Regions from separate parts of the Pigmentiphaga sp. CHJ604 genome, predicted to be linked through region 1. Evidence: predicted binding sites of a transcription regulator. Region 1 holds the regulator's gene; the other holds the start of a gene.

The links. Region 1 encodes FNR, which switches genes on or off when oxygen is low (the NO sensors DNR and NnrR bind a similar motif). Its sites were predicted from a motif close to TTGATNNNNATCAA; they were not measured.
Region 2: the regulator FNR is predicted to act here: its motif matches at 3,185-3,198, upstream of cydD (thiol reductant ABC exporter subunit CydD).

The regions. Positions count from the first base shown of each region.
Region 1 is NZ_CP136998.1:3,355,196-3,362,602, forward strand. Features, by position in the region: gene R4823_RS16155 (ATP-binding protein) at 1-1,546, shown strand, start outside; gene R4823_RS16160 (response regulator) at 1,557-2,042, shown strand; gene R4823_RS16165 (response regulator) at 2,039-3,979, shown strand; gene R4823_RS16170 (LysR family transcriptional regulator) at 4,063-4,959, shown strand; gene fnr (fumarate/nitrate reduction transcriptional regulator Fnr) at 5,009-5,734, shown strand; gene R4823_RS16180 (SapC family protein) at 5,745-6,476, shown strand; gene R4823_RS16185 (LysR family transcriptional regulator) at 6,489-7,407, opposite strand, start outside.
Region 2 is NZ_CP136998.1:3,764,233-3,771,639, reverse strand. Features, by position in the region: gene R4823_RS18140 (ATP-binding cassette domain-containing protein) at 1-1,398, opposite strand, end outside; gene cydD (thiol reductant ABC exporter subunit CydD) at 1,395-3,056, opposite strand; gene R4823_RS18130 (hypothetical protein) at 3,271-3,582, opposite strand; gene R4823_RS18125 (NAD(P)-dependent oxidoreductase) at 3,721-4,332, opposite strand; gene egtD (L-histidine N(alpha)-methyltransferase) at 4,651-5,646, shown strand; gene egtB (ergothioneine biosynthesis protein EgtB) at 5,643-6,914, shown strand; gene R4823_RS18110 (hypothetical protein) at 6,925-7,155, shown strand; gene R4823_RS18105 (AsmA family protein) at 7,171-7,407, opposite strand, start outside.

The DNA.
Region 1 (7,407 bases):
GGCTCGCGCCGACGCCCGGGCCCAAGGCCTGAACTACATTCCCGACACCGGCAGCGAACCTTCGCCGCTGGAACCGGCCCGCCACCCCGCCACGGGCGCGTGCACGGACCTGAGCCTGGCGAGCCTGCGCGCGGCACCGCCCACGCTGCTGCATTGCCTGGAAGACGTGGGGGCCCGCGCGGCGATGTCGCTGCCGCTGATGTCGCAGGGCCGGCTTTGGGGCATGATCGCGTGCCATCATGCCCAGCCCCGGATCATGCCGCAGGCCGTACGCTCCCAATGCGACCTGCTCGCGCAGGTCGTCGCGCTGCAGATCGAGGCTCGCCAGGCTCAGGCGGAAGCGGACCGGCGGCACGAATTGCAGCGCCTGACGGGCATGCTGCTGGCCGCGATGTCGCGGCACGACAGCGTGCCGGCCGGGCTGGCCAGCGTACCGGGAGCGCTGCTCGAGTTCGCGGACGCCACCGGCGCGGCCATCGTGCATGGCGACGAATGCCAGACCTTCGGCCGGGCGCCCAGCCGCCGGGCCGTGCAGGCCCTGGCGGCCCGGCTTGCGCGCAAGGACGGCACGGGGGTCTTCCATACGGCCAGCCTGCCCGACGAAGCCCCCGCGTTCGCCTCGCTGCAAGGCGTGGCCTGCGGCGTGCTGGCCCTGCCGATCTCGGAACTGCATGCCAACTACGTGCTCTGGTTCAGGCCGGAATGGATGCGCGGCCGCGCCCGTCCCTGGCAGGCCTGCGAGCTGGAAAGCGCGGCGGAACTGCACACCGCCATCACCGGCGTCGTGCTGCGCAAGGCCGAGGAACTGGCGGACCTGGCCGATGAACTGGGCCGCATCAACCAGGAACTCGAAGCCTTCTCGTACAGCGTGTCGCACGACCTGCGCGCGCCGCTGCGCCATATCGCCGGCTACGCCGACCTGCTGCGCGAATACGAAGGGCCTCGCCTGTCTGACCGGGGCGCGCGTTATCTCGACAACATCGGCGATTCGGCCCGCTTCGCCGGCAGGCTGGTCGACGCGCTGCTGACCTTCTCGCAGATGGGCCGCTCGGCCCTGCGGCCCTCGCAAATCGATCTGTCGCAGGCGCTCGAGCAGATACGCCGGGAACTCGCCCCCGACCTGGACGGCCGACAGGTGGTCTGGATCATGGGCGAGCTGCCGTCCGTCCATGCCGACGCCGCCTATATGCACCTGGCGCTGCGCAATCTATTGTCCAACGCCATCAAGTACACGCGCGGCCGGGATCCCGCGGTGATCGAGATCGGCGCCTGGCCTCGGCACGGCGGCCACGTCATCTACGTGCGCGACAATGGCGTGGGTTTCGACATGAAATACGTCGGCAAACTATTCGGCGTATTCCAGCGGCTGCATCGTATGGAAGAATTCGAGGGCACGGGCATAGGCCTGGCCAATGTCCGCCGCATCGTCGAACGCCACGGCGGCCGCGTGTGGGCCGAAGGCACCCCCGGCCAGGGGGCGACCTTCTACGTGTTCCTGCCCGGCGCCCATCCCCCTGCCGCGACCGCGGCCGCCATGAAGGAGTGAGACCCCCGTCATGCTCAAGCCCATTCTGCTGGTCGAAGACAGTCCCCAGGACCTCGAATTGACCCTGATCGCGCTCGAGAGAAGCCAGCTCGCCAACGACGTGGTGGTGGCGCGCGACGGCGAGGAGGCGGCCGATTACCTGTGCCGCCGCGGGCACCATCAGGGCAGGCCGGCCGGCAACCCCGCGGTCATCCTGCTGGACCTGAAGCTGCCCAAGATGGATGGACTGGAGCTGCTCCAGCTCATACGCGAGGACCGTGGGCTGCAGAACGTGCCCGTGGTCATGCTGACCTCGTCCAGCGAGGAAAGCGACCTCGTGCGCGCCTATGACCTGGGCGTCAACGCCTACGTGGTCAAACCGGTGGATTTTCCGGAATTCGTGCGCGCAATCGGGGAACTGGGCGTATTCTGGGCAGTGTTGAACGAGCCCCCTCCAGGCTCTCTGCGAGGCACCGCCGCCCGCAGCAACCGCGATTCCCGGAGCCAGCCAACGTGAACCCGCCCACCATGCGCGTCCTGCTTGCCGAGGACGATCCCCACGACGCGGAACTGACACTGGAACGCCTGTCGATCTCGGGGCTCGATGTAGAAGGCGTCATCGTCAACAACGAAGCCGACTTCACCCGGGCCCTGGACGCCGGCAACTTCGATCTCGTGCTGTCCGACTTCCACATGCCGGGCTTCCCCGGCAGCGAGGCGCTGCGGATCGCGCGCAGCCACCCCACCGCCCTGCCCTTCATCTTCGTCTCGGGCGTCCTGGGAGAGGAACACGCGGTCGACATGCTCAAGGAAGGCGCGACCGACTACGTGCTCAAGCAGCGCCTGGAGCGCCTGCCCATCGTCGTGAGGCGGGCGCTGGACGAGGCCCGCGAGCGGCGGTCCCGGCACGATGCCGAGCGCCGGCTGCGCGAGAGCGAAACCTATTTCGGCCAGTTGATAGACGCGCTGCGGGACTACTCGGTGGCCACGCTGTCGCTGGAAGGCACGATAGAAAGCTGGAACCGCGCATCGGAGTGGCTGTTCGGCTATCCGGCCGAGGAAGTGATCGGGCGCCCGGGCGACATGTTCAATCTCCCGCCCGAACCCGGCCAGCCCGAGCCCGTGCCGCTGCGCCAACAGCTCGCCGACATCGGCACCGGCAACAGCCTGGCCGAGGAACGATGGCTGATGCGCAAGAACGGCGCCACCTTCTATGCCTCGGTCGTGACGACCGCCATTTTCGGCAACGGCGGCGCCGTGCGCGGCTTCTCGCGCATCGTGCGCGACATGACCGACAGCCGGGTCGCGGCCGATCTGCTGCAGGTGGCCAAGGAACAGGCCGAGGCCGCCAACCGTGCCAAGGACCGCTTCCTGGCCGTGCTGTCGCACGAGCTGCGCACGCCGCTGGGCCCGATCTACGCGGCGGCGCAGGCGCTGGACCTGCGCCAGGACCTTCCCCCCGAATGCCGCCGCAGCGTCGAGCTCATCAAGCGCAACGTCGAGGTCGAGGCACGCCTGATCGACGACCTGCTCGACATCTCCAAGATCGTCAACGACAAGCTCAGCCTGCGCCTCGAACCCACCGACCTGGTCGGCATCCTGAACGGGATCGCCGAGATCTTCCGCGAGGAAGCGGCCGCGCGGCACATCGAGCTGCACTACACGCCGCTGCCCTATCCGGTCATCGTGCAGGCCGACCCGGCCCGCCTGCAGCAGATCGTCTGGAACCTGCTGAAGAACGCCATCAAGTTCACGCCGCGCGGCGGCGAGATACGCGTGACCGTGTACCAGCCGATGCCCGGCAAGATCGCCGTCGACGTCTCGGACACCGGCATCGGGATTCCCCCGCAGGCGCTCAAGCGCATCTTCAACGCCTTCGACCAGGGCGAGGAAGACGCCGCCCAGTCGCGCGGCGGCCTGGGGCTGGGACTGGCCATCGCCAGCTCCCTGGCGCAGCGCCATGGCGGCACCCTGAGCGTGCGCAGCGACGGCCAGGGCAAGGGCACGACCTTCACGCTGGCGCTGGACGATCCGGCCAGCGGGGCCCCGGACGCCCCGGTCGAGCAGGCGCAGTCCGTCTCCGCGCCCCTGGTCCGCCCCGCCAGCATCCTGCTGGTGGAGGACAACGTCGATACCGCCGAAGCCATGCAGTTCCTGCTGAGCGAATACGGCTACGAGGTCGAGGTCGCGGAAAACGTGGCGGCAGCCTGCCGCTGCGTCGACGCCAAGCGCTACGACGTCCTGGTCAGCGACATGGGGCTGCCCGATGGCGATGGCATCGACGTGCTGCGGCACTATGCCCCTCAGGCCGACCAGATCGCGGTCGCGCTCACGGGCTACGGCATGGAGTCCGACGTGCGCCGCTGCCTGGATGCCGGGTTCGCCTTTCACCTGACCAAGCCGCTGGATATCGATCAGTTGATCCGCGTCCTGCAACGCGAACCTCAGGGTTGATGCGCCGGCCCCTCCGGTTTTTAAGAATAGGCTAAAATCGGGCGCAAATTATTTACTAATTTGCATAAATCGCCCGGCCTCCCATGGACCGCTTCAAGCAGATCGAATCCTTCGTCTCGGCCGTCGTGCGCGGAAGCCTGTCGGCCGCGGCACGCAGCGAAGGAGTCGCTCCCGCCGTCATCGGCCGGCGCATCGACGCGCTGGAAGCCAGGCTGGGGGTCAAGCTGCTGATCCGTACCACGCGCAAGATCTCGCTCAGCGCCGAGGGCACGGAATTCTTCGAGGAATGCCAGCAGATCCTGCAGTCGCTCGAGAACGCCGAAAACAGCGTGGCGGCGGGCGGCGAACATCCCAAGGGGCACTTCCGCGTCACGGCCCCGGGCGGATTCGGCCGGCGCCACGTGGCGCCCCTGCTGCCCCGGCTGCTGGACGCCTATCCCGGCATCACGGTGACGCTGGACCTGAGCGACCGGCTGGTGGACCTGGTCAACGAAGGCTATGACTGCGCCATCCGGATCGGCGATCTGGCCGACTCCAGCATGGTCAGCGTGCGCCTGGCCGACAACCGCCGGATGGTGGTCGCCTCGCCCGCCTACCTGCGCCGGCACGGCACGCCCGAACACCCCGCCGACCTGGCGCGCCACAACTGCCTGTCCTTCGGCACCGGCGTCAACCAGGCACGCGGCTGGCTCTTCACCATCGATGGCAAGACGACGCCGCAGCGCATATCGGGTACGCTGGAATGCACCGACGGCGCCGTGCTCCATGCCTGGACTCTGGACGGGCGGGGACTGGCATGGCGATCGCTGTGGGAAATCGAGGACGACCTGAAGGAAGGCCGCCTGGTGACGGTGCTGGACCAGTTCGCCGCGCCCCCCAACGCCATCTATGCCGTGTATCCTCAGCGCAAGCACCTGCCGCTGCGCGTCCGGGTATTCATCGACATGCTGCGGCAGAGCTACGCCAAGCGCCTGCCTTAGGGCAGACGCCGCCCAGGCCGCTGCGGCCGGCCCAGAACAAAGACCAGCCATGACCAAACGCATTCCGCTTACCCTCGACTCCATACGCTGCTCGACCTGCGGGCTGGGGCAGTTCTGCCTGCCCGTCGGCATGGCCGCCGAGGATGCCGGGCGAATGGACGAACTGGTGCAGCAGCGCGTGCGGCTCGCCCGGGGCGAATCCCTCTTTCGCTTCGAGGACGGCCTGGACGCCGTCTATGGCATCCGCTTCGGCACCCTGAAAACCTATCTGGAACTGGCGGACGGCCGCCAGCAGATCACCGGCTTTCACCTGCCCGGCGAAATCGTCGGGCTGGACGGACTGGGCCGCAACAGCCATGCTTCGACCGCCATCGCGCTGGAAGACAGCGAGGTCTGCGTGATCCCGGTGCGCGACCTGTCCTCGCTGGCCAACCACCTGCCCTCGCTGCAACGCCAGCTCATGCGGCTGATGAGTCGCGAGATCGAACAAGACCAGCAGATGCTGCTGTCCCTGGGTACCATGCGCGCCGAGGAACGGCTGGCCGTCTTCCTGGTCAGCCTGTCGGAGCGCCTGGCCGCGCGCGGCTATTCCTCGTCCGCGTTCGTGCTGCGTATGAGCCGCGAGGAAATCGGCAACTTCCTGGGACTGACCCTCGAGACCGTCAGCCGTCTGTTCTCGCGTTTCGCCAAGTCCGGCGTGCTGCGCATCCAGCAGAAGCAGGTCGAGATCGTGGACATGGCGGCGCTGCGGCGCCTGGCCGGCCCCCATTGCTAGCAGGATACCGATGACCACCTCTCCCCAGGCGGGCGCCAACGCCCCCATGTTCGCCCAGGCCCGCGCGCTGGACCCGCAACGGCATGCCCACCTGCGGCTCGACCGCCAGGCCGGCTACGCCTTCTCGCGCGGCCAGACCGCCGTGCCGCTGGTGGCGACGGAGTTCGCGATGGCGGCGCGGGACCTGCCCATCGTGTTCGCCGGCGAAGAACAGATGCCCATGGCGGTACTGGGCCTGCGCAGCGCGCAGAACCTCCTGGTGGATGCCGCCGGGCGGTGGCGGCCCAACCGCTACATTCCCGCCCATTTGCGGCGCTATCCGTTCATCCTGCAGGAAGACCCGGCCAGCCAGCGCTACGCGCTGTGCGTGGACGAGGATGCCGCCCACCTGCGCAGTGCCGCCGACGACGCCCAGCCCCTGTTCGAGGATGGCCAACCCTCTCCTGTCGTCGGGGAAATGCTGCAATTCCTGGGGGAACTCCAGGCCGGGCTCGCGATGACCCGCGACTACGTCGCGGCCCTGCGGGCCGAGAACCTGCTGATCCCGCGCCAGGTGGCCGTGGACCTGCAAGGCGGCGAGCGCGTCACGCTGGACGGCTTCCTGGTGGTGGACGAGACCCGCTTCGACCAGTTGCCCGACGCCACGGTCACCGCGTGGATGCGCAAGGGCTGGCTGGCCATGACCTACTTCCATCTGCAATCGCGGCTGAACTGGGGCCACCTGGTCGCGCTGGCGCAATAGCCGCGCGGCCGTTCATGCCGCCTCGGGACACGCCGGCGGCGTCGGGCCGGCCCCCACCTTGCGCAGGCTGGCGCCTATGTGCAGGTCGGCGATCTGCCGGCGCAGCCAGGTATTGGCGCTGTCGTGGTGGTAGCGCGCATGCCAGAACTGGCGGATGTGGGTATGCGGGGTCTGGAAGGGCAGCCGCGACCAGGTCGCTCCGGCGGCATCGTCGGTAATGGCCTGGGCGATGACCTCGGGCACCGTGACGATCAGGTCCGTCTGCGCCAGGATCTTGGGCAGCACCAGGTAGTTGGGCACGCGCAGCGCCACTTCGCGCCGGTGCCCCTGCTTGCCCAGCTCCTTCTCTATCTGCAGGTCGGTCTTGTTGGCCGTGACCACCAGGTGCCGCGCCGCGAGGTACTCGTCCAGCGTGATCGCCTCGCCCGCCTTGAGGAAACCGCTGCCCATCACGCAGACGTGCTGGTCGACGAACAGGCCCTGCTGGTAGAAACCGCTTTGCAGCTCCTGCAGGTTGCCGACGGCGAGATCGGCGTCGCCGCTTTCCAGGGCCGCCCGGTAGTGTTCCCTGCTCAGGCTGCTGACCTCCAGGCTGATGCCCGGCGCGGACGACTTGAAGCGCGCCACGAGCTGCGGCAACACCAGGAACTGGGAAAAATCGGACATCAGGAGCGTGAAGCTGCGCTGGCTGGAGCCCGGATCGAATCCGCTGGCCTGCTCGAAGCCATTGCGCACCAGTTCCAACGCCCGCAGCACGCTGCCCGCCAGCTCGGACGCGTACGAAGTGGGCTCCATGCCGCCCTGCGTGCGAACGAACAGCGGGTCGTTGCATTGGTTGCGCAAGCGCAGCAGGGCATTGCTCATGGACGGCTGGGACAGTCCGACGCGTTCCCCCGCGCGAGTCACGTTGCGCTCGAGATAGAGCGCCTCG
Region 2 (7,407 bases), 410 kb from region 1:
GGACAGCCCCAGGCCGCCTTCGCCCAGCCGCGTATCCAGGCCGGCGGGCAGGGCGGCGATGGCCTGGTCCAGGCCCGCGGCCCGCAGCGCGGCCCACAGCTCGTCGTCGCTGGCATCGGGGCGGGCCAGGCGCAGGTTGTCGCGCACGCTGTCCTGGAACAGCTCGGTGCGCTGGGTCAGCAGACAGGAGGCGGGGGCCTGGACCCGCCCGCCGGAGGGCAGCCGTTCGCCCGCCACCAGGGCTAGCAGCGTCGACTTGCCCGCGCCGCTGGGGCCGACCACCGCGACTCGCTCGCCGGGCCGGACCACGAGCGTGACGTCCGCCAGTGCCAGGCCGGCGGGCAGGCCGGGCCGGCTTTCGTGGCCCAGGCTGGCGTGTTCGAGCCGGATGTCGCCGGAGGCGGCGCGGGGCGGGGGCGCGGCGGGTGCGTCCAGTCTTGGCGCCAGGCGGCGGATGGCCAAGAGGGTGCGGCCCAGCTCCAGGATTCCCCGCCGCAGCGGCGTGAGCGGTTCGGCGCTTGCCAGCACGAGCAGCAGCGCCAGCGCCGCCACGGGGGCGCCGATGGCCGAGCCGGCCACCAGCAGGACACAGGCCGCCAGCGTGGCGCCCATGGCAAGCGTGCCCGCCATGGCCTGCAGGAATCCGCCTTGCGTGTCGGCGCGGTTGATGGTGTCGTCGGCGGCGGCCAGCCGGTGTTCGGTCCGTGCCAGCAGCCGGCATCGCTGCGCCAATTGGCCGGCCATGGCCAGTTCGGTCTGGCCGGAGACGAGGTCGATGGCCTGCGCACGCAGGGCTTCGAGCGCATGGGCGCGGCGGCAGGCGGCGCGGCGGCTGCGGCGCATGGTCCAGGCCAGTATGCCGGCGCCGGCGGCCAGCAGCCAGCCGGCCATTGCCAGGCCCAGCGGCAGGCTGATCACGCCCAGCGCGACGCCGGCCAGCGCGATGGCGGCACAGGCGGCCCCGGCGGGAACCAGCACGCGCAGGTACAGCGCGTCCAGCGCGTCGGCGTCGGCGGTCAGGCGGAACAGCAGCCGGGCCGGCCGGGCGAGCAGCTTGCGCGCGGCCTCGGGCCGGGCCCAGCCCGCGAACAGCCGGGGACGCAGCGCGGCGATGACCGCCAGCGCCGCATCGTGGGTGACGACCCGCTCGCCATAGCGGGCCGCCGTGCGGACCAGGGCCAGCAGCCGTATGCCGGCGCCGGGAGTGAACACGTCGAACGCCAGGGCGGTGCCGGCGGCCAGTCCTGCCAGCGCGGTGGCGGTGATGAACCATCCGGACAGGCCCAGCAGCCCCATGCCGGCGAAGACCGTCAGCGCGGCCAGCGCGATGCCGCTCCACAACAGGCGCCGCCGACCGGCGAAGAACAGCCGCAAGACGGCGCCAATGGAGGCCTTCATGACGCGGCCTCCATGACGTCCTGCGCGGCCAGGTCCGTGCCGGCCGGCGCCGCGCGCGGGGGGGCCAGGTCGATCACCCGGTCCATGCGCGAGGCCAGTTCGGGGTCGTGCGTGGCGACGATCAGGGTCTTGCCCGCGGACTGCGCCAGCAGCCGGCGGGTCAGCTCCCGGGCCGTGGCGGCGTCCAGGTGGGCGGTGGGTTCGTCGGCCAGCCACAGGTCGCTGCCGGGCGCGGCGACTGCCCTGGCCATTGCCAGGCGCAGGCATTCTCCTCCGGACAGGCCGGTGCCGGCTTCGCCCAGCGGGCGTCCGGCTTCGCGTCCCGCGAGCAGCTCCAGGGTCGCGGCCCGCAGGGCGCGGTCCACCGCCCGCGGGTCCACGTCCGGGCGGCCCAGGGCGACGTTGGCGGCCAGCGTACCGGCAAAGACATGCGGCTTCTGCCCTATCCAGGCCATGCGTGCCCGCAGACGCGGCGCGTTCTGGTCATCCAGCGCCACGCCGTCGATGAGGACGGCGCCGGACTGGGCCGGCACGAGGCCGGCGATCAACGCCAGCAGCGTCGACTTGCCCGCGCCGCTCGGTCCGACGATGGCTACCCGCTCGCCCGGGGCCACGCGCAGGTCCAGGCCGTCGATGACCGGTGGCGCCGAATCGGCGTGCGCGAAGCGCAATTGGACGAGTTCGACGGCGGGGGGAGGGCGACGGGCGGGCGCGTCGTCCGGCGAGGGCAAGGGGAGGATGCCGCCCACCAGCTTCGTGGGCGCGGCGGCGAGCGCCCGCAGCGCCTCCAGCGCCGCCCGGCCCGCGGCCCGGTCATGCCAGGCCGTGGAAAGGTCGCGCAGCGGTTCGAAGAAACTGGGGGCCAGCAGCAGGACGAAGAGCCCCTGGCCGAGGGAGAGCGGACTGCCCCAGGTGCCGAAGGGCAAGGTGCCCAGCAGGTGGAATCCTACGTAGACCGCGACCATGGCGACCCCGATGGCGGAAAACAATTCCAGCACCGCCGAGGACAGGAAGGCGATGCGCAGTACCGCCATGGTACGCGTATGCAGTGTTTGTGCAACGTATGCCAGCCGTCCGGTGGTGGCGTCGACGGCGTCAAGCGCCCGCAGCGTGGCCAGCCCGCGCAGGCGATCCAGCAGGAAGGCGTTCAGCGTGCCCATCTCCGCCAGGTGGGCCTGGCTGGCGCGCTGGGCGCGCCAGCCCACCAGCGCCATGAAGACCGGGATCAGCGGGGCCGAGGCCAGCAGGACCAGCGCCGCGACCCACGACAGCGGCGCGACGGCCGCCAGGATGGCCAGCGGCACGACCAGTATCTTCAACTGGATGGCGGGATAGCGGGCCAGGTAGGGCAGCGCGGCATCGGCCTGTTCGGCCAGCACGCTGGCCGCGTGGCCGGCGGCGGGGCGGCGCTTGTCCAGCGGGGAACCGCTTGCCAGCGCGTCGACCGCGGCGGCACGCAGCGCCGACAGGCGGCTCCTTGCGACCTGGAAGCTCAGGCGCGTTCCCCACGCATCGCACGCCGCGCGCAGGGCGCCGGCAAGCAGGAAGGCCGCGGCGGACACCAGGCCTGCGGCCACGTCGCCGGGATCCGCCGCCATGCGCTGCACCGCCGCGGCCAGGATGCCGGCCTGGGCCAGCCACGTCAGCGATCCGGCCAGTTGCAGCCAGTCGCCGGGGGAGGGGCGAAGCGCGTCGCCGGAGCGCGCGCAGGCAGGGCGGGACAGGGGCGTACTCCCGTTGTACGTTGGGCTACGCCTAAGGTATCAGTGCTCGGCCGTACGTGACAATGATCTACGTCAAGTCGCGACATTCGGTCGCGCCTTCGGGGGCGGCCGGCGGCAAAAAGAAACGGCCCCGTCTAGGGGCCGTCGTTCAATCGCGGTAGCCGTGGCGCCGGTAGTGGCGCTCTTCGCGGTAGCGCTCGCGCTCCCAGCGCCGCTCCTGTTCCCAGCGCCTTTCCCGCCAGTACGGGTCGTAGGGCACGTAGCCGACCGGCCCGGGGATCACCATGACGGGGGGAGGCGGGGGCACGTAGACCGGCGCGGGGGCCACGTAGACCGGTGGCGGGCCATAGACGATACCTGGTATGCCGATGCCTATGGATACGCTCACGCGGGCCTGGGCCGTCGCGCTGACGGCCAAGAGGGCCGCGGCCATCAGCCCTGCCATTGCCAGCCGTTTCATACAGATTCTCCGAAACTGCGATAGTCCGACTGTAGGGGCGATTTCCGGCCGGCGGTTTGTGCGGGCTGTTGCAATCGTCGCTACATGTAACGGCCCCGGGGCGGGCGTCGCGGTTCGCGTTGCCCCGCCGCGACGCCATCAGTATCCGACGGTGAAGCGCCGCCCCGTATGCGCGGGCTTTTCCACTTCGTCCAGCATCGCGATGGCGAAGTCTTCCATGGAGATCCAGCTGCGGCCGTCCGCCGCGGTCAGCAGCGTATCGCCGCCCAGGCGGAACGTGCCCGTGCGCTCGCCCGGCGTGAACAGCGCCGAGGGCGACAGGAACGTCCAATCCAGGTCCTTCTCGGTCCGCAGGGCGTTCAGCCAGTCACGCCCGGCCAGCGCCTCGGGCTTGTACTCGGCCGGGAACGTCGGCGTGTCCACCAGCGCGATTCCGGGAGCCACCTCCAGGCTGCCGGCGCCGCCCACTACCAGCAGTCGCCGCACGCCGGCCTGCCTGACGGGGCCGAGGACGGCGGCCAGAGGCGAGGTGGCGAAGCGCACACTGCTGATGACCGCGTCCTTGCCGCGCAGGGCGTCGGCCAGCTTCGCGCCGTCGGCCAGGTCGACGTCCAGGGTCTCCAGGCCGGGGCGTGCGGCGAGCTTCGAGGCGTGGCGGGCGAGGGCAGTGACGTGGTGGCCGCGGGCCAGGGCTTCGTTGACGAGGCGGCTGCCGACGTTGCCGGTGGCGCCGAGGATGGCGATGTTCATGGAAACTCCTTGATGGTGGGGGGACGGAGGGAAACCGTCGCGACAGCCATCAGCTTAGGGGCTGTTCCATGAGGGAAAAACAGGGGTGGCCGCCATAGTTTGTTTCGGTTTACGGTCAAATGCGGGCTCCTTTCGCAGCGTCGTAGGCAAGGGTTACATCCCATTCCTGTTCCCCGGGAAGCGACAAGCGTATAGATAGGGCCCATGTCCGACGGCCGCGGCCGGGCATTGCGCTTGCTACGGCCCGGGGCGGACACTCTGCCGCTGTCCCCCAAGGAGCCCATATTGACCACCATGCTTCGAGGTCCCGCGCACAGAATGGCCGGGAACGACACCGCCTTTTCGATGGAAGGCGCGCCGTCCCCCGGGCGGCGCGCCGATACGGCGCCGCTCGACAATCGCGCGGCGGAACTGGCCGCCGGCCTGCGGGATGCGCAGGCCCATATCGATCCGAAGTTTCTTTACGACGCGCAAGGGTGCGTCCTGTTCAACGCCATCTGCGAACTCGAGGAGTACTACCCGACCCGCACCGAGCGGGCCATCTTCGAGGCCCATCGTCCGGCCATCGCCCGGTCCCTGCCGCGCCGCATCCAGTGGGTGGACCTGGGCTGCGGAGATTGCGCGAAGTCCCGTTCCTGGCTGGCCCACGTGGACGCCTGCCGATATCTGGGCGTGGACATCGCCGCCGACTGCCTGCGGCACGAGGTGGCGGCGCTGGGGCGCAAATTCCCCCAGATCGCCTGCGTGGCCGTGGAGGCGGACTTCTCGGGCGACCTGGACCTGCGCCGCCACCTGGTCGATATCGAGGAGCATCCGCCGGTGTTTTTCTACCCCGGATCGTCCATCGGCAACTTCGATCCGGAGCGAGCCGTCGCGCTGATGGCCGCGATCTGCCGCCAGGCCGGTCCGCGCGGCAGTCTGTTGATCAGCGCCGACCTGCGCAAGGACAGGCGCGTGATGGAGCGCGCCTATGCCGACGACCTGGGCGTGACGGCGGCATTCAACCGCAACGTGCTGCGCGTATGCAACCGGGTGCTGGGCAGCGACTTCCAGCCGGCCGAGTTCGACCATGAGTCGCGCTTCGACGATGGCCACGGCCGTATCGAGATGCGGCTGCGGGCCCGGCAGCGGCAGCGCGTATGCTGGGGGACGTCGGAGCGGATATTCGAGGCAGGCGAGGACATCGTGACCGAGCATTCCTACAAGTACACGCCGGCGCAGTTCGATGCCATGCTGGCGCAGGCGGGTTTTTCGGTGCGCAACATGTGGACCGATCCCCGTTCGTGGTTCGGCGTTTTCCTGGCCCAGCGATGAACGCGCGCGACGATGTGTTCGTTCCCGAGTTGCTGGCCCGCCGCGTGGCGGCCGTGCGCGAGGCGACGCTGGCCCTCCTGGACGGGTTGACGCCCGAGGACTGCATGCTGCAGTCCATGCCCGAGGCCAGTCCGGTCAAGTGGCACGTCGGCCACGTCGCGTGGTTCTTCGAGACCTTCGTGCTCGAACCGTGGCAGCCGGGCTTCAGGCCCTTCGATCCCGCCTTCCGCGAGCTGTTCAACTCCTACTACGTGGGCGTCGGCGAGCGGCATCCGCGCGGCCAGCGGGGGCTGCTCTCGCGTCCGTCGCTGGACCGGGTCATGGCCTACCAGCAGTCGGTGCTGGAACGCCTGCTGGCCTGGATGGACGATGACGCGCCGCCGCGGGCGCTGGCGCTGGTCGAGCTCGGCCTGCATCACGAACAGCAGCACCAGGAACTGATCGCGACCGACCTGAAGCACCACTTCTGGCACAACCCTCTGCTGCCCGCGTGGCGGCCGGCCCGGGCCAAGGAACCGCCGTCGGAACCCGGGCCGGCGGCATTCCTGCGCTATGACGAGGGACTGGCGGACGTGGGGCATGCGGGCGAAGGCTTTGCCTTCGACAACGAGGCGCCGCGGCACCGCGTGTGGGTCGATGCGTTCGAACTGGCGCAGCGCCCGGTCTCGAATGCGGAATACCTGGCCTTCATCGAGGACGACGGCTATCGCCGGCCGGACTTGTGGTTGTCCGACGGCTGGGATGCGCGCGTGCGCGGTGGATGGGACATGCCGCTGTACTGGATGCGGCGCGACGGCCGATGGATGTGCCATACGGTGGCCGGGCCGCTCCCCATGGACCCGGCCGAGCCCGTCTGCCACTTGAGCTATTACGAGGCCGATGCCTATGCCCGGTGGGCGGGCGCCCGGCTGCCGACGGAACAGGAATGGGAAATCGCGGCCGCGCGGGCCATGGCCGAAGGCGCCGGCCTGCCGGCCGATGGGGACTTCGCCGAGTCGGGGCTGCTGCATCCAGCGCGGCTGCGCGCCGATGCGCCCGGTTTCCTGGGCGGTGTCTGGGAGTGGACGCAAAGCGCCTACCTGCCGTATCCGGGTTTTCGTCCCGCCGCCGGCGCGGTGGGGGAATACAACGGCAAGTTCATGATCAACCAGATGGTGCTGCGGGGCGGGTCCTGCGCCACGCCTCGCAGTCACATCCGTGTCACGTACCGCAATTTCTTTGCGCCTGGCTCGCGCTGGCAGTACGCCGGCCTGCGGCTGGCGCGATAAGGAGCCGAGCATGAAGGAACCCGAGAAGCGGCGGCCGGAACGGACCCGGGCCCAGGACGACATGGGCCGGGGCGAGCCGCGGCTGCCCCACGAGCACGACGAATCGCACGACAGCCAGGAAAGCGCGCCGCGCAAGGTGATCGAGCAGGCCTACGAGGATGTGCAATCGGGCCAGGAAGACACCGACCTGCGCTCCAGCGGAGGCCGGCGCGAGCCGAGCGTGCCGCGCAACGAACGCTGAAGCGGGCGGGGCCGTTTAGCGCGCCTTGCCCTTGGGGGCGGCGGTATCGGCGTTGCGGCGGGCCTCGCGCAGGTTGGCCAGCAGGCCCTGGCAGTCGGCGTCGGTGCCGGGGCCGGTCTCGATCAGCGGGATCAGCGCGGCCAGCGGATTGATGAATGCCAGCGCGACGGAAGCGCCCGCGCGCGCGAACAGCGAGGCTTTGTCGATCTTGAAGTCGGGGGCGCCGAAAGTGCCGACGATGTCGATGGGCGA